DNA from 4 places in the Sphingobacterium sp. UGAL515B_05 genome. Region 1 is predicted to be linked to each of the others. Evidence: riboswitches for the same ligand, from Rfam matches in the RefSeq annotation. Region 1 holds a riboswitch; each other region holds the start of a gene.
The links. A riboswitch is a leader RNA that binds a small molecule or an ion and turns the genes downstream of it on or off. The one in region 1 is predicted to bind S-adenosylmethionine.
Positions count from the first base shown of each region.

Region 2: linked by a shared signal. The riboswitch ahead of OK025_RS13735 (5-oxoprolinase) and the one ahead of metE (5-methyltetrahydropteroyltriglutamate--homocysteine S-methyltransferase) in region 1 are both predicted to bind S-adenosylmethionine.
Region 3: linked by a shared signal. The riboswitch ahead of OK025_RS18000 (O-acetylhomoserine aminocarboxypropyltransferase/cysteine synthase family protein) and the one ahead of metE (5-methyltetrahydropteroyltriglutamate--homocysteine S-methyltransferase) in region 1 are both predicted to bind S-adenosylmethionine.
Region 4: linked by a shared signal. The riboswitch ahead of metF (methylenetetrahydrofolate reductase [NAD(P)H]) and the one ahead of metE (5-methyltetrahydropteroyltriglutamate--homocysteine S-methyltransferase) in region 1 are both predicted to bind S-adenosylmethionine.

Region 1 is NZ_CP109907.1:1,313,496-1,319,380, forward strand. It holds gene pyk (pyruvate kinase) at 1-121, shown strand, start outside; gene OK025_RS05350 (hypothetical protein) at 170-499, opposite strand; gene OK025_RS05355 (HAMP domain-containing sensor histidine kinase) at 878-2,710, shown strand; gene OK025_RS05360 (response regulator transcription factor) at 2,813-3,502, shown strand; SAM riboswitch class I at 3,689-3,792, shown strand; gene metE (5-methyltetrahydropteroyltriglutamate--homocysteine S-methyltransferase) at 3,871-5,885, shown strand, end outside.
Region 2 is NZ_CP109907.1:3,374,678-3,380,562, forward strand. It holds gene OK025_RS13725 (TonB-dependent receptor) at 1-1,854, shown strand, start outside; gene OK025_RS13730 (RagB/SusD family nutrient uptake outer membrane protein) at 1,860-3,377, shown strand; gene OK025_RS13735 (5-oxoprolinase) at 3,476-3,739, opposite strand; SAM-I-IV-variant riboswitch at 3,807-3,900, opposite strand; gene OK025_RS13740 (DUF3050 domain-containing protein) at 4,111-4,881, shown strand; gene OK025_RS13745 (TolC family protein) at 5,104-5,885, shown strand, end outside.
Region 3 is NZ_CP109907.1:4,391,601-4,397,485, forward strand. It holds gene OK025_RS17985 (GH92 family glycosyl hydrolase) at 1-341, shown strand, start outside; gene OK025_RS17990 (homoserine dehydrogenase) at 407-1,588, opposite strand; gene OK025_RS17995 (alpha/beta fold hydrolase) at 1,626-2,669, opposite strand; gene OK025_RS18000 (O-acetylhomoserine aminocarboxypropyltransferase/cysteine synthase family protein) at 2,703-4,013, opposite strand; SAM riboswitch class I at 4,269-4,381, opposite strand; gene OK025_RS18005 (FUSC family protein) at 4,562-5,885, opposite strand, start outside.
Region 4 is NZ_CP109907.1:2,360,417-2,366,301, reverse strand. It holds gene OK025_RS09590 (DUF2723 domain-containing protein) at 1-911, opposite strand, end outside; gene metF (methylenetetrahydrofolate reductase [NAD(P)H]) at 1,159-2,115, opposite strand; SAM riboswitch class I at 2,186-2,288, opposite strand; gene OK025_RS09580 (hypothetical protein) at 2,507-3,358, opposite strand; gene rimM (ribosome maturation factor RimM) at 3,462-3,986, opposite strand; gene OK025_RS09570 (30S ribosomal protein S16) at 4,106-4,627, opposite strand; gene OK025_RS09565 (UvrD-helicase domain-containing protein) at 4,986-5,885, shown strand, end outside.

The DNA of each region.
Region 1 (5,885 bases):
TGTTAACAAATTTATTGTAAAAAATAACTACGTTAAACCTGGATCTATCATTATCAACACTGCTTCGACACCGTTGATCGAAAAAGGAAAAACAAATACAATCCGTGTTTCCCAACTATAGTGGAGATTAAGGATTAAAAGCAAAAAAAATAGCGTTCTAAATAGAACGCTATTTTTTTTGTCTGTTTGGATATAGGGAGTCTATTTTTAATTTAAAGTCCTTCATTTTGAGTGAATCCTCCAATCGTCTAAACGGAGGCTTATCTATTTCTCCATCCTCTTTGGGCATTTTTTCTGTTCCTGGCATCGGAGCTAAACCATCCACACGCTTCAGGTTCTTGATAGGCATATTGTACTTCTCATTAGAAGAGTCCAATTTTAGGACGGGCATCTTTGCTTCCTTTTTCTCCATCAAAGGAATCTGCGGCTTTACCTTCACCTGCCCCAAAGCAATTGTTCCTATGGAAGATAATGCCAATAATAATACATAACTTTTCATCGCTATATAGTTGTTAAAGAGTATCTGCACTCAATTGCACCAATGAATATGTTATACTCGGCTTATTCACTTCTATAGCAGCCAGACTTAACCGCGTAGACTAAATTTATCAGTAGACCAATTCAGCACATAATTTATTTCTATTCACTAATTTACAAACAACAACAGCTATATTTAAACAAGTTGCTGTTAAACATTGTTAAAACAGCTTCAAAACACATTAGCATCTTTATATTTGTAACAATTTAAGAAAATGAGCTATCGAACCCTCATGAACACAAAAAATAACATCAGGGCTGAATACGCAAATAGTGAGCAAACTAAATGTTATAAACTTTGTGATACAATTAAAATACATTTATTAAATACCCTATTCGAATGAAGAAAAATAGCATTGTATTAATTATTGGACTAATGTCACTAGCCCTTATCGGTGTATTGGCCATGCAATTCTATTTTTTGAGAGATTCTTATCGTCAAAAATCCCAATTATTTGATGAGTCTGTCAATGCTGCGATTACCGCAGTTGCCGGAAAGCTTGAAAGACGGGAAGTTGTTGACTTTGCTAAAGTTCAACAGGAACGTAACATTGAAAAATCCAAGCAGGAACAAGCCAAACAACGTCTTTTGGCCGAGCAACTCGAAATACAGTATAGAGTTGAAGAATTAAAAAACAAACAACATGTTATTTTCTCAAACTTTAAAGAGCAAGAAGACCAATTACGTGCATTGTATCCAAATGTAATTGAAATCAAAAATTCTTTTTACGAAACATACATCAAAAGACCAGAGTACCAGAAATACATCAAATTTTCTGTTTCAAATGAGCTTACAGACGATAATCTAGTACAGGCTTTTATCATGTTAAATGCATCAAAAGTAGATGATCAGGTGAATGGGAAAGATGACAGCACGCGGTTTGTTATCCCACTAATGGACCCATTGGTCAATCAACAGACAAAATTTAGGGTAGCCACGTTACCACCAAGAGAGAATGCAAAACTTGCAAAAACCATCTCTGATTTGGAAAAAAGGCTCGATGTGCTAAACAGAAAGAATTCTTGGTCCGGTTTCAACGTTTACGACTCCGTTGCTATGCTCGGTGGTAAAAAGGCAGATTACATCGAAGATGTTGCTATTGGAATGGAGCTAGCAAAGCGTCCGTTAAAGGATCGGTTGAATGTCATCATTGTCCAGGAACTGATCAAAGATGAGTTGGCTCAACGCGATATTAAAGCTCCTTTTAATATTGAAATATGGAGTACAAACAATATATTGCTAAATAATATCCTAAACGAGGCTGCTTTAAACAACCCTACTAATACAACGAAATACTCTACTGCTCTATTTAAAGGTGATATCGGTGCTGCACCAGGAAAATTAACAATCTACTTTCCCAATAAAAAGGCAATAATCGCAGATAATATGGGCTATCTGCTTCTGCCTATGCTTGCACTCCTATTCTTATTGGTGGGTTGTTTTGCATATACATTGATTATCATCTTCAGACAAAAGAAAGTTTCGGAAATGAAAACAGATTTCATCAACAACATGACGCACGAATTTAAAACACCTGTTGCGACCATCATGATTGCCAGTGAATCGCTGAAAGACCCCGACATCAATGCAGACCATAAACGTGTTCAAAAATTAGCCAATATCATCTATGACGAAAATGTTAGGCTAGGAAATCACATCGAACGTGTACTTGATCTAGCTCGATTGGAAAAGGAAACATTAAAGTTAGACCAGGTAGATGTGCATATTAATGATCTTGTTTCAGCAGTTACCGACAGTATGCAGTTAAGGATGCAAAATATAGGCGGAAAATTTTCCATAGATCTAGCGGCAACGAAAGATGTAGTTGTTGGTGACGAGCTGCATTTTTCAAATGTATTTTATAATCTACTGGATAATGCGATTAAGTACAACAAAGGAGATCTGCATGTGAATATACAATCAAAAAATGTCGGTGATACCATTGTCGTCACCATTGCCGACAACGGTATTGGGATGAGCCGGGATCACCTGCAAAAGATTTTCGACCAGTTCTACCGTATTCCAACAGGAAATGTTCATAATGTCAAAGGATTTGGTCTTGGCTTAAGTTATGTACAGGATATCCTGAGAAGGCTGAACGGAAAAATTACAGTTAAAAGTGAAAAAGATAAGGGCACGACCTTTGAAGTAATTTTGCCTATTAAAAAATAAAACGTTCCTTTTTTGTATATTTCCTCTTTAAAAAATTTCAAAGGTTGAGGAAAGCTGATTTATCAGCATCAAGGGACATTGGTGAAAATTAATATAATCATTATGCAAAAGATATTATTAGCAGAAGATGATCCTAATTTGGGGGATCTTTTAAAAGACTATCTCGAATTAAAGGGAAAATTTGACGTCACATTATGCACGGATGGAGATGAAGCGATTTCTCAATTCAAAAAAAATAACTACGACCTCTGTATTTTCGATGTCATGATGCCAAAAAAGGACGGTTTTACAGTGGGGCGTGAAATCAGAAAAACAAACAATACTGTTCCTATTATCTTTGCCACAGCAAAGGGGATGATGGAAGATAAAACCGAAGCCTTCGAATTAGGGGGAGATGATTATATCACAAAACCTTTTCGAGTAGAGGAATTATTGCTCCGCATCAATGCTTTGCTGAAACGCAGTGTTCGAGACAAAGAAGAGGAAGTGGTTGCTGATAAATTTGAAATTGGCGATTATTTCTTTGATTATACAAGTCAGCAAATTTCTTACAAAGGACAGATGCAAAAACTATCCACTAAAGAAGCGGAACTACTACGCTTGCTTTGTTTAAAGAAAAATGATGTGCTGACCCGGGAAGAAGCTTTATTAAAAATATGGCATGATGACAACTACTTTACGGGTAGAAGTATGGATGTATTTCTCAGTAAACTTCGTAAATATCTAAAAGAAGATAGTAAAGTTGAAATTGTCAATGTGCACGGAAAAGGTTACAAACTTTTGGTAAGCTAAAAGCATGGGGAATGAGAAACAGTCATTCCCCATTTTTTATGCTACACAGCGTATTGAAACAGGACATACACTAAATCATGGATGAAAAGAAAAGAACAAAACAATTTTATCCTTAGTAGAATATAAAAAATTGACGCACTTTTATAAAAAATTTGCATTTCAAAAAGAAATGTTCTAACTTAGCGTCGCTTATAGAGAAAGGCAGAGGGAATAGACCCGATGAAGCCTTAGCAACCTGTCCCTTGACAAGGTGCTAAATTCTACCCTACTTGATATGGGAATGATAAGCCGAAGTCACCAAATTCTAGTGTGTCCTTCTCTCTCTAGCAAGAAATATAGTTGAAAAAGAAATATTAAAAACATTCATTATGTTATTGACTAACAATTTAGGTTACCCTCGTGTGGGCGCGTTCCGCGAATTGAAAAAAGCCAATGAGGCCTATTGGGCTAAAAAATCTTCTGTTGAGGAATTATTGGACACAGCAAAAAAAATTCGTGAAGGCAATTGGAAAACACAAAAAGATGCTGGAATAGATTTGATCCCTTCCAATGATTTCTCTTTTTACGATCAAGTATTGGATTTAACCCTTACTGTTGGTGCAATTCCTGCTCGTTACCATTCTTTATTGAATAAAGTAGATAACAATTACAGCTTAGATCTATATTTTGCCATGGCGCGTGGTTTCCAACAAGAAGGAATCGACGTGACGGCAATGGAAATGACCAAGTGGTTGGATACGAACTACCACTATATGGTGCCAGAATTCACAAAAGATCAAGAATTCAAATTGACGTCCGAAAAATTCTTAAATGAATATAACGAAGCAAAATCATTGGGCATCGATACTAAACCAGTTCTATTAGGTCCTATCACTTACCTTTTGATCGGTAAAGAAAAAGAAGCTGGCTTCGACCGCATCGATTTATTGGATAAACTTGTTCCAGTATATGAGCAAATATTAGCTAAACTAGCTGAGGCCGGTGCGCAATATGTTCAGATTGACGAGCCTTTCTTAGCATTGGATTTAGATGCTAAAGTAAAAGCTTTATATCAACCAACTTTCGAAAAATTAGCTGCAGCAGCAAAAAATATCAAATTAATCGCGACGACTTACTTCGAAGCTTTAAAAGATAACGAAGATATCGCAGTTAACCTACCTATCCATGCTTTACATTTGGATTTGGTACGCGGTGAAAACCAATTGGATACGGTACTAGCTAAAGTTCCTGCTTCATTAACATTATCTTTGGGTATTGTTGAAGGCCGTAACATCTGGAAAAATGATTACGAAAAATCATTGGTTAAAATCAAACAAGCTGTTGATGCATTAGGAAAAGACCGTGTATGGGTAGCTCCTTCTTCATCATTGTTGCACGTTCCTTTTGACTTAGACAATGAACACAATGAGCAATCGCTACCAGCTGAAGTAAAAAACTGGTTAGCATTTGCTAAACAAAAATTAGCTGAGGTAAAAGACTTAGCCGTATTAGCAGAAGGTGAAGTTGATGCTGAAACAGCAAAACGCTTCGAAGCGAACAAAGCTGCAGCTGAAAGCCGTCGTACTTCTCCACTGATCCACAAACCAGAGGTTAAAACACGTACAAGCAATATCACTGATGACGATGCGAAACGTACTTCAGCATTTGCTGACCGTAAAGCAGCGCAACAAGCGAAGTTCAACTTGCCGGCATTCCCTACCACAACTATTGGTTCATTCCCACAAACGAAAGATGTTCGTAAATGGAGAGCAGACCTGAAAAAAGGTGCTATCACGCAGGCAGAGTACGATAAAGCAATCGCAGAAGAAACTGAAAACACAATCCGTCTTCAAGAGCAATTGGATATCGACGTATTAGTACACGGCGAATTCGAACGTAACGACATGGTTGAATACTTCGGTGAACAATTGGCTGGTTACGCTTTCACACAAAACGGCTGGGTACAATCTTACGGTTCACGTTGTGTAAAACCTCCAATTATCTATGGTGATGTATACCGTCCTGAAGATATGACTGTCCGTTGGTCTTCATACGCTCAATCATTGACTAACCGTCCGGTTAAAGGTATGTTGACTGGTCCGGTTACGATCTTACAATGGTCTTTCGTACGTAATGATCAACCGCGTTCAACAACGACTTACCAAATTGCATTGGCGATCTTGGATGAAGTACAAGCGTTGGAAAAAGCAGGTATCAAAATCATACAAATCGATGAACCAGCAATCCGCGAAGGATTACCGCTTCGTAAAGCTGATCAAAAAGATTACTTGAACTGGGCAGTACGTGCTTTCCGTGTTTCTTCATCAAATGTAGAAGACGATACACAGATTCACACACACATGTGTTACTCTGAGTTCAATAATGTCATCGAAGACATCGCTGC
Region 2 (5,885 bases), 2.1 Mb from region 1:
CGGTACACGTACAAAGCTTACGACTGGGAGTACAACAATAAAAATCCTATGGCCGTATTGGATCGGAAATTCACGTACAATACCGACGACTATGCGGCTAATTTACAAGCCTGGATGGAGGTACAGCTGTTTAAAGGTCTTTCCTGGTATACCAAAGGGGCCTATAATTTCAATATGGACAAGTACAAGGATTATAAATCAACGTTGGATGAATATTATTACCATACGGGCACGCTCGGAACAACATTGGATCTTGGAAAGGGCCTTACGGATCAGGATCAGCAAACAATATACACCAATTTATTTACTTACCTGAACTATGATCGCGCGTTTGGCGCACACCACCTCAAAGCGCAGGCCGGATATAGCATTGAAAAAAGTAAGTATACCTACCTTCAGGGCTTCAGACAGAATTTTGTCGACGATACACTAACAGAATTAAATGCGGGGGGATCGGATATTCAACGGGCAAACGGAACGGCCAACCAATGGGCGCTGATCTCTTATTTCGGCCGATTGAACTACGATTATCAGGGGAAATACCTCTTGGAAGCCAATATGCGCTACGATGGTAGTTCCAAGTTTTACGGTAAAAACCGTTGGGCAGCGTTTCCTTCTTTCTCTGCAGGCTGGCGTGTATCGGAAGAATCTTTTGTCAAGGAATTTGCTTCCGGTTGGTTGGATAATTTGAAGATCCGTGGATCCTGGGGGCAACTTGGAAACCAGAATGTGGTGGATGTGAATGGCTATTCCTTAAATTATCCATACCAGCCTGTATTGGGACTTACAGGTAATTATTCATTTGATAACAATAGTCTGCAATCGGGGGTGGCACAGCAAAGACTGACCAACCCACTGATCAAATGGGAAACAACAACCATGACAGATGTTGGGGTAGATTTAAGCCTGTTCAAAAATTTGGATATTACTTTCGATTGGTATAAGAAACGGACAACCGACATCCTACGCCCTTCGCAGATCACGGCAATCGTAGGATTGGGCGCCCCAAATATCAATGACGGTATCGTTGAAAATAAAGGTGTTGAATTAGGAATTACCTATCGCAATCAGCTTACTACGGGCGCATTAGAAGGTTTACGTTATCAGCTAGGGGCAAACCTCGATCGTTTCAAAAACAAGCTGGTCAAATTTGGCGAGCCTGAAATCGGCGGCTATACGATCAAAAAAAATGGCTACGCGATGGACAGCTTTTACACCTACGAAGTCATTGGCATATTTCAATCCGATGCCGAAGTAGCGGCGGCGCCTAAGCAGTTTAATGATAATACACTGCCAGGAGATCTGAAGTATCGGGATGTCAATGGGGACGGAAAAATAGATGCGAACGACAGAACAATTATTTCCGGTGTAGATCCAAAACTGAACTATAGTTTTAATCTAAGTGCAAGTTTTAAGGGCTTTGACTTTTCGGCTCTATTACAAGGGGTATATGGCGTCAAATCCTATGTTTCGGGCTGGGGTGTAACCCCATTTGTACAGGGTAGTCCGCCGACAAAAGATTGGTTAGACCGTTGGACACCTGAAAACCCTTCGACAACGATGCCCCGTATTTATTGGGGTTGGAGTGCTCCGGAGAAATTCAGCCGTGCTTCCAGCTATTTTATACAGGACGCTTCATACTTCAGGTTGAAAAATCTTGTGTTCGGATACACTTTACCTGAAGGGCTGTTGAAAAAATATAAAATTGACCGCCTAAGGGTTTATTTTTCGGGTGATAACCTCCTTACTGCGACCAAATTTAAGGGCTTGGACCCTGAACGCTATGGAAATGGTGATCTGGTGCAGTATCCACAAAACAAGATTTATTCATTTGGTGTACAAGTTAACTTTTAAGTGCTATGAAAAAGAAATTTATAACAGCGTTGATGCTATCCGGACTATTTTTTGGTTCCTGTAACAGTGCCTTGGACCTCAATCCTTTGGATCAGATCGCTTCGGACAATTATTTTAGCAAAAAATCGGATTTTGATAATGCCTTGGCCGGTGTATATGCCTCGTTGCAGAGTGAGGCTTTCTCCTACGGGATGCCTTTCCGGGACTGTCTGACCGACAATGGCTACAATCAGTTCAACTCAGGTAGCGTCAATGAAATCGTCGGTGGGAATTTAAATCCGACCACAGGTGGCTACGAAACCGGGATCTATAACGATGCTTATGTAGGTATAGGACGTGCCAATCGCCTGATCGAAAAGCTTCAGGGCTATAACGGCGCCGATATGAACGATGCAGAGAAGAAAAATATGGAAGCCGAAGCCCGCTTTATCCGTGCTTTTGTTTATTTCCAATTGTACAGTATTTATGGTGAGGTGCCGCTAGTGCTGACTTCCCTCAGTCTGGAGAATCAGCGTCAGCCAAAGGAAACTGCGGAGAATATTCTAAAACAGATTAGGGCTGATCTGGATTTTGGGATCGCTAACTTAGCGGCTAAACCTTATTTCAATAATGGGGGGCATGCGACCGCAAGTTCAGCAAAAGCCTTGAAAGCACGGGTTTTACTGTTTGCGGCTTATGGTGACAAAGGGGTGCCCGATTTAGCAATCTTGAAAGAGGTAAAAGACTTATGCACCGATGTCATGAAAGAGTATACCCTGAGTACGGCTTTTGAAAATGTCTTTCGCGATGCAACACAGAAGAACAATACCGAGATTATCTTTTCGGTCAATTTTCTGGCACCGAATAATACCGCTCCCTGGGACATGTACCTCGGCGACTGGATCGCTGCTTCACCGTTGCAAAACCTGGTGGATACCTATGAATGCAAAGATGGTCTGCCTTTTGGTGAATCACCTTTGACTGACCGAGCCAATCCCTTCAAAGATAGGGATCCGCGCTTGAGCAAAACAATTTTCGTGGATCATCCCGACTTTGGCGGCGGTAAGATCCATACACCGTCCAATCCGCGGCCTACAGGTTATGGGGTGCTGAAATTTTTGGATCCGGCCAACTTACCTTTTGGCTTTTCAACATTGAGCCAACAGGATGCTGTTGTACTGCGGTTTGGAGAGGTGTTATTGATGTATGCCGAAGCACAAAATGAAATCGCCGGGCCAGATCAATCGGTTTACGATGCTATGAATACATTGAGGAGCCGCGTTCAGATGCCCGGGTTCCCTGCCGGTTATACCAAGGAAAAAATGCGCGATCGTATCCGCCACGAAAGAAGGGTTGAACTTGCTTTCGAAGGACTGCGGCATTACGACTTGATTCGTTGGCATATCGCAGGCGAAGTACTCAATGCGGTCAAAGACAGTAAAGTGCCCTATCATTTTGAAGACAAATTTTACCGCTGGCCATTACCACAAACAGAAATTGAGAAAAGCGCAGGTGTGTTAATTCAGAATCCAAACTATAAATAATAAGATTATTGCCTTCTTTTAAATCGGCAATTTCCTAAACCAACCACAGCAGCGCGCACGAAGTCCTTTCGATGCGCGCTTTTTTTTGCCGATAAAGATTATTGTAAAGGAATCAGGACATTCTGTTCCAAGCGTACAGGGACATGCTTCACCGAGGTAAAACCGTCTTCCTTGGAAATGATGTTGGAAAGATCCAGTCCTCTTTTGGAGAACGTACTGATCAAAGCTGTTCTAAAGGTTGCCTTGGCTGAACCCCAGCCTTGTCCCAAAATGGTGTCATTGTTGAGCTGGATCAGTTCATCTGTTGAGTAATAACTGAATTTTTCCAGTAAGTGTTGGTAAAGATTTGTTGTAGTAGCCATACAATTTAAAAATTTAAAAGATTAAACCATAAACTGTATCCAGATCTTGTTGGGGAAAATAATCGTTCTGTGACGTTTATTTTGGTCGAAACCCGTATTAATTTACCACCGCGGTGCCTGCACTCGGTTGGTATTGCATCATGCAATTCTGAATACTCTACAAATATAGTAGATTATTTTTTATAATAAAAAATATTTTTGTTTTTAAGGGTAAATGGGCGTTAGCAACAGGAATAGGGCGGTCAAAAGCGAGGCGCATTGTTGGCTGTGATTTGGTTATGAAGCGGATAGCTGGGCGAAAAATTTATCATGTTACTGTAATCTCATCGAAAATACTTTTAAAAATAGAGATAAGACAATACTTTTGCGCCATGAATAGAATTGCGGAAATTAACGAATACATTGCTACCGAACGCGAGGTATTATTGCAACACCCTTTGTATCGTAAGATCAAAACGATCAAGAATCTACGTTCTTTTACAGAAGGGCATGTGTACGCTGTATGGGATTTTATGTCTTTACTAAAAGCTTTACAGATTAAATTGACCTGTACGACTTTACCTTGGTTTGCGAGTGAGCATCCATCAACACGCTATCTAATCAACGAAATTGTATTGGCTGAGGAATCGGATGAATACATTGATGGTCGTCGTTTGAGCCACTTTGAGATGTATCTGGATGCCATGGATGCCATGGGTGCCGATCTTCATCTGGTCAATAAATTTATTGCTCACGCCAAAAAATCGAGCAACATATTCGATGTCATTGCAACGACCACATTGGACAAGCGGATCAAAGACTTTTTGAATTTTACATTCGAAGTGATTGCTGAGGGCGAGGTGCATAAAATTGCCGCAGCATTTACGTTTGGACGCGAAGATCTTATCCCGGGAATGTTTACCTCTATTTTGGAAGAAATTAAAACAAACTTCCCTACAGCCAATCTGGACAGCTTTATCTATTATTTTCAACGTCATATTGACCTTGATGGCGACGAGCATGGACCTTTGGCGATGCAGATGATCACAGATCTCGCGAAGGACGATGAGGTTAGATGGACGGAAATGAAGGAGATTAGTAAAGTTGCGCTACAAAAGAGAATACAGTTGTGGAATGCAATAGAAGATTCCTTATACGGATAGTTTGGTTTTATACCATCCGGAAAGGCCTTTCAAATCAACGTTTGAGAGGCTTTTTTTTTGTGCTTTAAAAAAGGATATGGTAAGATCTTCTTGGCAGATATTGGTCTTTTTGATTGAATTGATGAAAAAATGTCTTTTTTCCATAACATATTGGCGTTTGTGAAGAAATCCAAGTTCCAATAAGTGTCTAAGTTTGCAACGCAAAAAAATTACATAACACACGTGAACTTTTTTCCTCCCTATTGGGCAAAAGGCATACTAACCATAGGATTGTTAGTATGCGCTATTTCGGACACCTTCGCCCTCGATTCTTTGCGCATGTCCTTGAAAGACATGATCGACAAAGCACTACAGAACAGTAAATACATTGAGCAGTCTTATTTGCAGCTCAAAGAAACTGAGGTGGCGGTACAGCAGCAACGCATGGAGTTGCTGCCCAAGATTTCCGCCCGAGCTTCTGCTAGTTATGCGAGTAATATGCCTGTGTATGATCAGGGACTTTTAAATAAACCCGCCCAGCATGATATCATTCATTACTTGTACGATAGCGGCCTGGATTTTTATCTGAACCTCTACAACGGGCATCGGGACCTGATGAAAATTGAGTCCAAAAAATTGGAAAATGAGCTGGCTAGAATCGATTGGAAGAATGCCGCGGCGCAGACGAAATTGGAGGTTTGCAATCTTTTTTTGGATTTGGAACTGTCGTATAGTAACCGATCTTTAATCGAGCAGGATATTGCTGATCAACGGGCACAGCTCAAGGAGATTGAGCATCTGTATAAGGCGGGTGTTGTATTGCACAGTGACGTCCTGCGTATTTCGTTGGAGCTTTCGAAGCGGGAACTGTTGCTCGTGCAGATCGGTCATGATATTCAGGCTGCAAATCAGAAGCTGCAGCTAATTGGTGGTATTACTGCGGAGATTGTGCCCCTGCCCGAGCAGTTTCAGGTGGAAAACCCCAGCTATGAAGCGCTTGTTGCCGAAGCGCGAAGCCATGCTTT
Region 3 (5,885 bases), 3.1 Mb from region 1:
GTAATGATGCAATACACGGTTATGGCTACGGACAAGACGAAGACCAAGGACAGCTTGGCGCATGGTATGTCTTGTCGAGTATCGGCCTATTCGACGTACGAAGTCTCACCACCGAGAAGCCCGCGCTTCAGATTGGCGCGCCACTTTTTGATCGGGTAACGATACAATTGCCGGAGAAATTAAGAAAAAATAAATTTATCATTCAGGTGAAGAAGGAGCAGGCCAATAGTTATATTATTGATCAGGTTCGGTTGAATAACCGCCTGTGGAAAGGTTGGCAGCTGCCTTTTGAACGTCTGGTAGAAGGTGGGATTTTAGACCTCAAGTTGAAAGGCAACTAAATTTAAGCAATAAAAAAATAGCCCCATTCGGGGCTATTTTCAAGGTAGGTTGGTTTGTTGATTGCCTACGCGATTTCAGCAATAAAATTGCCTTCTTGATCCAAATCGGCTTTGTGAGCTGCGATTTGTTGAAGATTAATATGTCCTATGACATATTTGAAATCTGGTGCGTAATATCGTTCTGTGATTTCACCGAAATTTAACTTTTCAATCAGTGCATCATCGGTGTATCTCAAATAAACCTTAATTAAATAATCTTGGCTATAATTTAATGTGCTGGATTCCAAATGTTTTTTGTATTCATAGCGGTATCCATAGCGAAGGGCAGCGATATCCGATAGCACAGCAGAGCCCGTCGGGTGGCCACCGGCTCCTTTACCATAGAAAAATTGTTCGTCTGCAAAGGCTGCTTTTACCAATACACCATTGTTCTCATTTTCTACATTATAAAGCATGCTGTCTTTGCCTACTAGGCGTGGTAATACGTAAAGTACAACTTTATTGCCGTCGATCTCTTTCGCTGTTGGTATCAATTTGATCTTGAGGTTCTTTTCTTTAGCAAAACGAATATCTTGCTGTCCCAATTTGTCTATACCAATATTAAAGACATCGTCTGGTTTGACATAGATCCCGTACGCATGGGAAGCAACAATACATACTTTAAATTTTGGGTCAAACCCACCGACATCAAGGGTTGGATCTGTCTCTGCAAAACCAAGTTCTTGCGCTTTCTTTAAAGCATCTGTATATTGCTGGTTTTCATTGAAAACTTTAGATAAAATATAGTTGGACGATCCATTAAAAATACCGCTGACAGAATGAAGTAATTCATTGTCATAGTACTCTTCTAAATTCCGTATAATGGGAATACTTCCGCAAACTGCACCTTCGTACAATAAACTGGTGCCATATTCATGTTGAATATCAACTAGCTCTTCCAAATGGCTGGCAATCATTTTTTTATTGGCAGATACCACATTTTTACCTGATTTCAAGGCACGAACAGTTAGTTGATAGGCTGCTTCGGCATCATCTATCAGTTCGACAACAGTATTAATGTCTGGGTCACCTAAAATTGTCTCCGCGTCGGTAGAAAATAGATCTGCTGGTAGCGAGCGTTTTTTATCACCGTTTTTAATGACAAATTTCTTGATCTCCAGATTAAGATTTTTGGTTTTGATGATATCGTAAAGACCTTGGCCTACAACACCAAACCCAAACATCCCTATTGTTAATTTATTACTCATATCTCTTCTTAAATTCTCTTATATGTATTTTATTCTCTTATACTAATTCGTTGATGTACACTTTTTGTTCCTGCAGAAAGCTGCTGATAATTTTAGTGAGTTTTTTTGTTTCGATCAAAAATCCATCGTGGCCATAGGTAGATTCAATCTCCTGGTAGTGGGCATTGGGAATATGTTGAGCGATAAATTGTTGCTCTTGTGGAGGAAACAACAAATCTGTATTGACGCTCAGCACTAAAGTTGGGCAGTCGATGCTCGCTAAAGCGGATTCGATAGATCGTCTTCCACGACCCAAATTATGGCTGTCCATTGCTTTGGTTAGGAAGTAATAGCTGTACGCATTATAGCGTTTCACCAATTTTTCACCCTGATAGTTTTGATAGGAGGATGCTTTATAATGATCGAGTTTTTCGTTATCATCCTCCTTTTGTGTGTTGGCATACGTTGTATAGTTGCGGTAAGACAACAGTGCCATAGCGCGTGCAACTTTTAAACCCTTAGCTCCGCCATCGGGATGATTGGCGTATAAGGTTCGATCAGTTGTAATGGCAAGACGTTGACTTTCATTGAATGCAATACCCCATGGTGAATGGACGGCATTTGTTCCAACGACGATTAGATGGTTGATGGCTATACTGTGCGATACGGCCCATTCCAATGCTTGTTGACCGCCCAATGAGCCCCCAATAAGGATCTCTATTTGTTTGATATCCAGGTGGTCTGCAAGAGATTGATGGGCTTTGACCAAATCCCTTACTGTAAATTCAGGAAAAGATAAGTAGTAAGGTTGTCCAGTAGCTGGGTTTATAGATAGCGGATTACTGCTATTATATGCTGATCCGATGACATTGGCGCAGATAATATAATAATCGTTTGAATCAAACAATTCACCTGTTCCAAAAAGACCTGACCACCAATCCAGTACATCCGCATTGGCCGTTAGTGCATGGCAAACCCAGATCACATTACTGCGATCTGCGTTGGGTTTGCCAAATGTTTCATAACTGATTTGTAAATCAGTAAGCTCTCTTCCATTTTCAAATACAAAAGGCTCCGGGTGCAGATAAATATGCTTACTCATTTTACGTTTACGTTTTAAGCCGAAAAAATCTGATTATTTAATTTTATCAAAAGCTTGTTGTAAATCAGCTTTGATGTCATCAATATGTTCTATTCCTACAGAAAGACGTAATAAACCTTTGAACACTCCAGCATTTGCCTGATCTTCATCACTCAATTGTTGGTGAGTAGTCGCTGCCGGATGGATAATCAATGACTTCGTATCACCAACATTGGCCAGGTGACTGATTAATTCTAAGCTGTCGATAAAGCTATTGGCCTTTTGTGCTGCGTCACCTTTGAGCTGAAAAGAAAGCACTGCTCCATAGCCATTTTTAAGGTATTTTTGTGCGTTAGCGAAACTCGGAGAGCTTTTTAAGCCCGGATAATTTACTTTTTCTACCTGTGGATGCGCCTCAAGCCATTTAGCTACCTCTAAAGTGTTGTCTACATGGCGTTGTACCCGCAAAGATAGGGTTTCAAGTCCTTGTAATAATAAGAATGAATTGAAAGGGGAGAGTGCTGGTCCGAAATCCCGAAGCCCTTCCACACGTGCCCGAATGGCAAATTGGATATTTCCAAACGGTCCGCCTTCACCGAAAACTTCGGAAAAAACTAAGCCATGATAGCCTTCAGATGGTTCGGAAAATTGCGGGTATTTTCCGTTGCCCCAATTATAGTTTCCGCCGTCGACGATGACACCGCCAATGCTTGTACCATGTCCACCGATCCATTTAGTAGCCGATTCTACCACCACATTTGCACCATACTCCAAAGGTTTAAATAAATAACCTCCAGCGCCAAAAGTATTATCGACGATTAACGGTAGGTCATATTTTTTCGCTACTGCAGCAATTTTCTCAAAGTCTGGAATATTGAAACTTGGGTTTCCAATTGTTTCAACATAGATGGCCTTTGTTTTATCATCAATGAGGGCTTCAATTTTATCTGCCTCGGCGTCCGTTGCAAATCGAGCTTCGATGCCCAGGCGTTTAAAAGAAACTTTAAACTGGTTGAATGTACCGCCGTATAAGTTGGATCCGGCAACAAAATTGTCACCACTTTCCAAGATATTATTTAATGCAATAAACTGTGCCGCCTGGCCAGATGCAACAGCAACAGCCGCGACTCCACCTTCCAGTGCCGCAATACGTTGTTCGAAAACATCCGTAGTAGGATTCATAATCCGTGTATAAATATTGCCGAACTGCTTTAATGCAAATAAGTTTGCGCCGTGTTCGGCATTTTCAAATACAAAGGATGTTGTTTGATATATAGGAACTGCTCTAGATCCCGTAGTAGGGTCAGCGACTTGGCCAGCGTGAACCTGAAGAGTTTCGAATTTTAAATTTTTGTTTGAAGACATAATATATCAGATTTTAAGGGTTCAAAAAGAAATTGTTAAGTAAAAAGAGAAGCATACACACCTCCTTGAAGGGTCTGTTAAATCTTTATCCAAGAAAAAGGAAATGATTTTTAACAAGCGTGGAAGTGCATATGCATACGCATTCGCATCAATACAGTGGTATGATGGCTTACACTTTCGCTTATCGTGCGGCTCACTTGTGTTGAACCTGAATTTTTAATGGACTTCAGTAGTTTAATAATCATTGTCTTATGTTATTTATATGCTCCAAAACGATATTGTTTTGGACAGGAATTGGCACCTTTTCAAACAAATTGAAGGTTGCCAGTGGGTCATTGAGCCAGTCTCTCGCCACTTCTTTATAAATCAAGACCTACTGATTAAGGGAGGTGTTGATTAGAATCTTCTTTCGAAGACGATACAAATATAAATTCTTTTTTTATTAAAGCAAAAGAAAAGCTATTTTTTAGTTAAAGGAATTTTGAATAACATACCGATTGGATCACATATTGTCCCATGAAACTAGATAAGTAACTGCCAATCGGGTATTATGATTTCTTTAAGTTGATCCGTTCTGCAATTTGATTTAAATCTGTTAAAAGAGGTTTAAGTGCATCAATTCTACTATGGATATCATACGTCAGGTGGTGATTCGTCTTTTTGTTTAACGATAGCGAAAGACCCACCAAATGGGAGTTGACCTGATAAGAGAGTGCCTGAAAATGGTGGATATGTGACCAATCCATCCATTTGTGTTCGGGTTCTTTTTTCATTTGATTGATAGCGTCTGAAAACAGGGCCATGGCAGTCTGTGCTTTTTTGCGAGCCAGTCGTATATCAAAGGAACTTTGTCTTTCGTCCGACAGACGGTTATTGATGATCTGGAAATAATGTTCGTTGTAAAGAGATACCTCTTTTGCCAGCTGAACCATGCCAGTGCTCTGGCGTACAGGTATCAAGAAATAACCTGCTATAGCCAAGAATGCTCCAATAAGTGTAAAAAGCATTCGGCTGCCTAAAATGAGATTGATATTGCCTTCAAACAAATTGAGCGCAATCACAATTCCCAAGGTAATAAAGATGACACTGACCATGTAATTAGATCGATTGAATAAAAAGAATCCGAAAAGACCTAATGCAGCTATGGTAAGAAGAGCCGGGAGAAAATGAATAGCAATTAAGCAGAATATGCCAACTATTATACCCGAGAATGTGCCTACAATACGCTCTATATTACGCTTTTTTGTCATTGAAAATGCTGGTCTGGCAACAATAGCGATCGTTAGTAAGATCCAATAGGTATATTTAAAATCCAAAAATAGAATACCAATCAATGCACCTGTTCCAAAAAGAAGAGCCATCCGAACGGCAAAGCGAAAAAGCGGGTTATTCAGATGGAGTTTACTTTTTAGATCAGCGAGATTGCGCAAAGGTCGATTGATAAATTGTTGGTACTCACTACAGTCAATCTTATCCTGGATTTCCTGATTTTGATAAAAAGCCACCTGAATTCGGTTGAGTACATCAATAATTGCTTCGATGTTGCTTATGATCGAACATAATATACTTTTTGCTTGACCGGCCTGCTCTTCTTGAATTTCTTTTAAATCCTGTAAGAGGGCATTAATTTTAAAGTTATTATGATATAATTGATGTGCATACCGAAACCTCTTGTTAGGTTGTGAAAAGCTATCAATTTCTAAAGCTAATAATTTGATTGTTTGACGAATTAAAGGGAGGCTGCCCGTATCTGCAAGGTTTTTGCGAATCGCATCATAGTCGTGATCGAGTGCAATAATTAACTCATGGAGGTCAATTAACCCATAAACTTGACTGAGCCAATAATTGCTTTTATGCCACTGTTGACTTATG
Region 4 (5,885 bases), 1.0 Mb from region 1:
GAACTATACCCAAATAGAATAAAACAAAAGACCAGCAACCCGGTATGCAGTGTGTATTGCCGCTTTTTATAAGAATAATATAGGCCATAAATGAGAAAGCTCCCCAACAGCAAACACAAAAACAAGATGCCTGAGCCAAAACCCAAACCTAGTGAGTTTACAAATAAAAGGTCCACTTTCGCTGCTAAACCGACCAACCATTGAATAATTCCCCACAATACGGCTCCCAAGATCAACATTCCTAACAAGAAAGCTTTTATTGTACCTTTCGCACTGATCTGTCCTGCTCTCCTGAAATAGACAACCATCGCTATAGCCGGAATTGCCAACAGATTTAATAAGTGCACTCCGATCGAAAGGCCCATAACAAAAGCAATAAAAACCAGCCAACGATCGCTACCTGCTTCATCTGCACGGACTTCCCACTTTAAAATTGCCCAAAAAACAATTGCTGTACACAATGAAGACATCGCATATACCTCAGATTCAACCGCCGAATACCAGAATGAATCACTAAAACAGAAAGCCATTGCACCAACTAAACCCGCAGCAAAAATTTGGAAATAATTCGATAATTGAACGTTCTCTTGCCTGTTGAGTATCTTTTTGGCTATTGCTGTTATCGTCCAGAATAAAAATGTAACAGTAAGCCCACTGCAGATTGCGGATCCAATATTCATCCAATAGGCGATTTTACCTGCATTACCCAAAGCCAGGTTGGAAAATATATTCTGAATAAGAAGAAATAATGGTGCTCCCGGCTGGTGTGCCACTTCCAGCTTGTAGGCACAGGCAATAAATTCACCACAATCCCACCAGCTTACCGTCTTTTCAACGGTGGCGATATAGACACATGTAGCAATTAGTCCGCAAGCAAAGCCGAGTAGAGAATTTAATCTAGTGTACGTCATAAGGTCAATTTGGTCTATTGTTAAAATCCTTTTTAGCACTTTAAGTTAAAAAGTTATCCTGATTCTAATAAGTTAATTAACACTATTTAACACAAGTATCTGACTATAAACAGGCTATTAAACACTGAAAATAGCGATCGACTAAACCACACAATCGAAATTCTGAACATATTTTAGGCTTTCACAACGAATGCTAGGATAAAAAAAAGGAAGCTTATCGGCTCCCTTTTCGTATTACTTTTATGAGTTAGGCTAGTTTTTCAACAATCTTCTTTGTTGGACCAGGATTACTCATCGTATAGAAATGTAAAACCGGAGCGCCAAATTTAATCAGCTCCTGACATTGTTGCACCAACCACTCTTCACCTACTTGTCTGACGTCGGCATTCGTTTTACATGCTGAAACAGCATCACTCAGTTCCTCTGGAATATCTAAATGGAATATCCTTGGTAGTGTAACCAACTGTTTTTTCGTTGTCAGTGGTTTTAATCCCGGAATAATAGGCACATGGATTCCATTGTCCCTACATTTTGTTACAAACTCCTTGTATTTTTCAACATTAAAGAACATCTGAGTCACAATAAACTCTGCTCCCATATCGACTTTTTGTTTCAGATATTTAAAATCAGTATTGAAATTTGGCGATTCAAAATGCTTTTCGGGATAGCCCGCTACTCCGATGCAAAAATCAGTCTTTTCCGATGTGATAATGTCTTCATGCAGATACTTTCCTTTATTCATATCCGTTACCTGTTCAAGTAGGTCTGTTGCAAAAGCATGTCCACCATCGGTCGGTATAAAATCGGCGTCGCCCTTACGTGCATCTCCCCTCAATACCAACACGTTATCTATCCCCAGGAAGTTCAAATCGATCAATGCATTTTCAGTTTCCTCTTTTGTAAAACCACCACATATCAAATGGGGCACCGCATCTACTTTATATTTATTCATGATTGCAGCACATATCGCCACTGTCCCAGGACGTTTACGATAGGAAACGCGTTCCAGTAATCCACTCGCATGCTCTTTATAGATATAATCTTCCCGATGGTAGGTTACGTCGATAAAAGGAGGTTTAAACTCCATCAGTTCATCCATGGTTTTAAAAATACTTTGGATGCCCTGCCCTTTCGCCGGTGGCAATAGCTCAAAAGAAAACAATGTTTTTCCTTTGGCATTCTGGATATGATCGATAATCTTCATTAAAAAACTGTTTTTAGTTTGGTTGGCTTACATCGAAACGCACAAGTCGAGGGATCGTTTATCTACATGTAACTTATCTTTCCCACATGGAGTAGGGTAGAATTTAGCACCTTGAACAAGACAGGTTGCTAAGGCTTCAACGGGTCTAGTCCCTCGGCCTTTCTCTATAAGCGTTGCTAATATCGTTTTAAAAAATCAAAAGACAAAAATATTTTTTCGAAAAGGCAAAAATAGGCGCAAAAAGCCTGCAATAAATACGGCTTCAGGTTTATTCCCAGGCAATAATAGAAATTTACGCTCCAACAAAAGTAAAAGACTTAAAAAAACAGATAAAATTAACGACCGAGGATCATTGACAGCGAAGAGATTGCCTAAGTCACTACAGGATCGGCTAAAGATTCGTTGCCAGGGAATTTCGTAAATTTTTGAGATAAAATGTGATCAGTAAGAGTCCGGTAACATGGTACTCTTCTTTCGATCCATATTTAAAACCATCAAATAAATATTGATAGGCAACTAATGCATTTTGTTCATTGTAAAACAATTCCTTCCAGGATTCAGGAACATCTTCCCACTTCTTTAGCACAATGCCATTCTCAGCATAAATAATTGGTGATTCAACACCATCCAATCGATAATCGTGATGTGTGCCAGAACTTGATATGTGCTGGAAATAAGCGATAGAATAATCTACAAAATTCAGTGTCCGGGTCTTTATCTCCTTTTCACTTTCTGATTTTACAGGGGCATTTCGCCATAGATTCACCTGGCTATCAAATTTGCTCGGGGTCTCCCGGATAGGAGTTTTATCTAGCGCAAAGTTGATATAAAGTCTTTCGCTAGTGGGTACATGCGCTGAGCTAAACTGTGAAAAATCACCTCTCAGCTGAACAAAATCGCCTTTTACCTTAACAATATCTAAGGCGAGGCTACCCTTTTTCTCATCATTCAATTCTAATCGATCGCCGTTGAATCTATACTTGCCGAAGAGTAAGATATCATCGATCGCCATCACAAACTTATCTTTATCCTGGAGTGAGAGAAAGGACCGGTATAGCATAGGATCATTACCATAGGCATCTGCCTCCACATTTTGGGGTGATTCTCTTTTTACTTTATGATACTCCTCATTTGAATAGCCCAGTATCATTTGGTAATTGCCTTCAGGAAAGTCCTTTTTCTTCCCAAAGAAAGCACAAGAAGACAACGAGAATATAAATAGCAGTAGTAATAACGGTTTCAAAATCAATCAATAATTATGGCCAGTAATAATATACAGACCAAGATAAGAAATTACTACAATAGTTCGTATACCGCTATTCATTTGAATAAGCTTGGGGATATGCTTATTCTTTATAAAGATCCACTAAGCCTTCTGGCAATTCAACTTCAATGATCTCCTCTTCGCCATCGATTCCTAAGATCAAATCGTCGGACAGCGGGAACATCAGTTCTTTACCGTCCATATTTACCGAAGCGACAAACTGTTGTGGAAATTCCTGGACGTCTGTTATTTGCCCCAGTTCACCATGGTTTTCATCAATCACTAAAAAACCGATTAAATCAGTATATCTAAAATCGTCTGGATCACGCTCGGGCATCTTATCATTGGAAAGATATAGCTTTTTACGTACAAGTACTTGAGCCTTATCGATATGATCCACATCCTCAAATGTCACATAGGCTGTACTATTTTTTTGAAATTTAATGGTATCAACAAAATAAGGAACAAGTTTTTTGTTCACTTCCACAAAGACAACATCGATATTCAAACTCTCATATTCCTCGAATTCAAAAAATAGTTGTACTTCTCCTTTAAGACCTCTTGTTTTACTGATGTAACCGATGTAAAAGCTTTGATCAATAGTCATATATTTCGTATTTAGCGATTAGCTGTGAGACATGATTTGGCAAACCATTAGCCTATTGGCTGTTTCAAAAAAAGCCGGCTCAAGATTGAGTCGGCTTTCTCGAATACTTTATGAAAGAATTAACCTTCAGTTTCTTCTGATGCAGGAGCTTCAGTCTCTTCAGCAGCAGTTTCTTCCGCTACAGGAGCATTTTTAGCAGCTACAGCAGCAGCTTTTTCTTCTTTTTTCTTAGCTTCAGCCACTAAAGCAGCTTTTTTAGCTTCAGCTTTAGTTTGAGCTAAACCATCTTTTTTACCAGAGATTCTAGCTTCTTGAGCGTCAGTCCAAGCTGTAAATTTAGCTTCAGCAGCAGCTTCATCAAAAGCACCTTTTTTCACACCACCTTGCAAGTGTTTTTTGTAAAGAACACCTTTGTAAGAAAGGATAGCGCGAGCAGTGTCAGTTGGTTGAGCACCTTTATTCATCCAATCCAAAGCTTTTTCAAAATCCAAAACGATAGTTGCTGGATTTGTGTTTGGGTTGTAAGAACCAATACGTTCGATGAATTTACCGTCACGTGGAGCGCGAGAATCCGCTACGACTACGTGGTAAAAAGGACGTCCTTTTTTACCGTGTCTTTGCAATCTGATTTTAGTTGCCATTTTTTAATTTTATTTTATGTATTCAACATATCCCCCGAGCTTCATACTAGAGGGGATGCAAAGATAGTTATTTTTTTTTAATCATCATTATAATTTAATAAAACTTCACTGAAAACGACAGGGTTAGCTCTTGTCAACAACTTCGTTCAAACGTAATATCTTCCCTTGAGACCTTCGTCTTTTCTTGCTTCCATAAAGCAACTACAACAAACTTTTCAAAAATCAAGGCACAAAAAACTCCTTTATTTAAAAGGGCATCTTTACCAAATGTAAACAGGATGAACCGTTTGTGTACAATAGCTTCGAAATAGTCAGCGACATTTTTGCCAATTCACTTTTTACTTTCTACCTTCATTCTATGAAATCTGTTGCGCCATTAAAAATACTAAAAGCTTCAGCCGGTTCGGGAAAAACCTTTAGCTTAACTTTACACTATCTCACACTCCTACTCTCCAACGAGAATAGCTATAAGGAGATTTTGGCGGTGACATTCACCAATAAGGCAACCGCCGAGATGAAGGAACGTATCCTCTCGGTACTCCATGGCTTGGCAACAGGCAATCGTAGCCCTAAAATTGAAGATTTCAGAAAGCTTTTACTTCAGCAGCAACCAGATTGGAATCCGCATCTGGTACAAGAGAAAGCTTTTCGGGTGTATCGACGTATCCTACATGACTACAGTCATTTTACCATAAGTACAATTGATGGTTTTTCCCAAAAAGTTATTCGTGCATTCACGTATGAACTCAATCTTGATGCTGCTTATAAGATTGAAATGAATGTCAACAAAGTGAAAAATGACCTAACGGTCATGCTTAATCAATTGCTGGATGAACGCCCCGACCTACTGGATTGGATTATCGCTTATGCGGAAAAGAAAATAGCAAAAAATGAAAATTGGAACTACCGCCAACAATTAATGGGTTTGGCAAGTCTTATTTTCTCTGAAAATTTTCAGGAATTTGATGGTTACATCAATTCTGCCAATCCAAAGGAGGTTTTTAATCTCCTCAATCAGGAAGTTGAACAGAAGATAAACTCCTTCACGGAAGCACTCTCGCTGACGATTGAAGCCTTTAGTGAAACGTTCAAGAATTTTAACATCTCCGAAAGTGAACTGAAAGGTAAATCGCGTAATAAAATAATCTCCGCTAGCAAAACCAATAAAAAAACGGAAAAGCTGAGCGCTTCCGAAATTGCCAAGGTACTGGAAAAATATCTCCAGTTGATCGACAATGAAGATGCTTTTACAGATAGT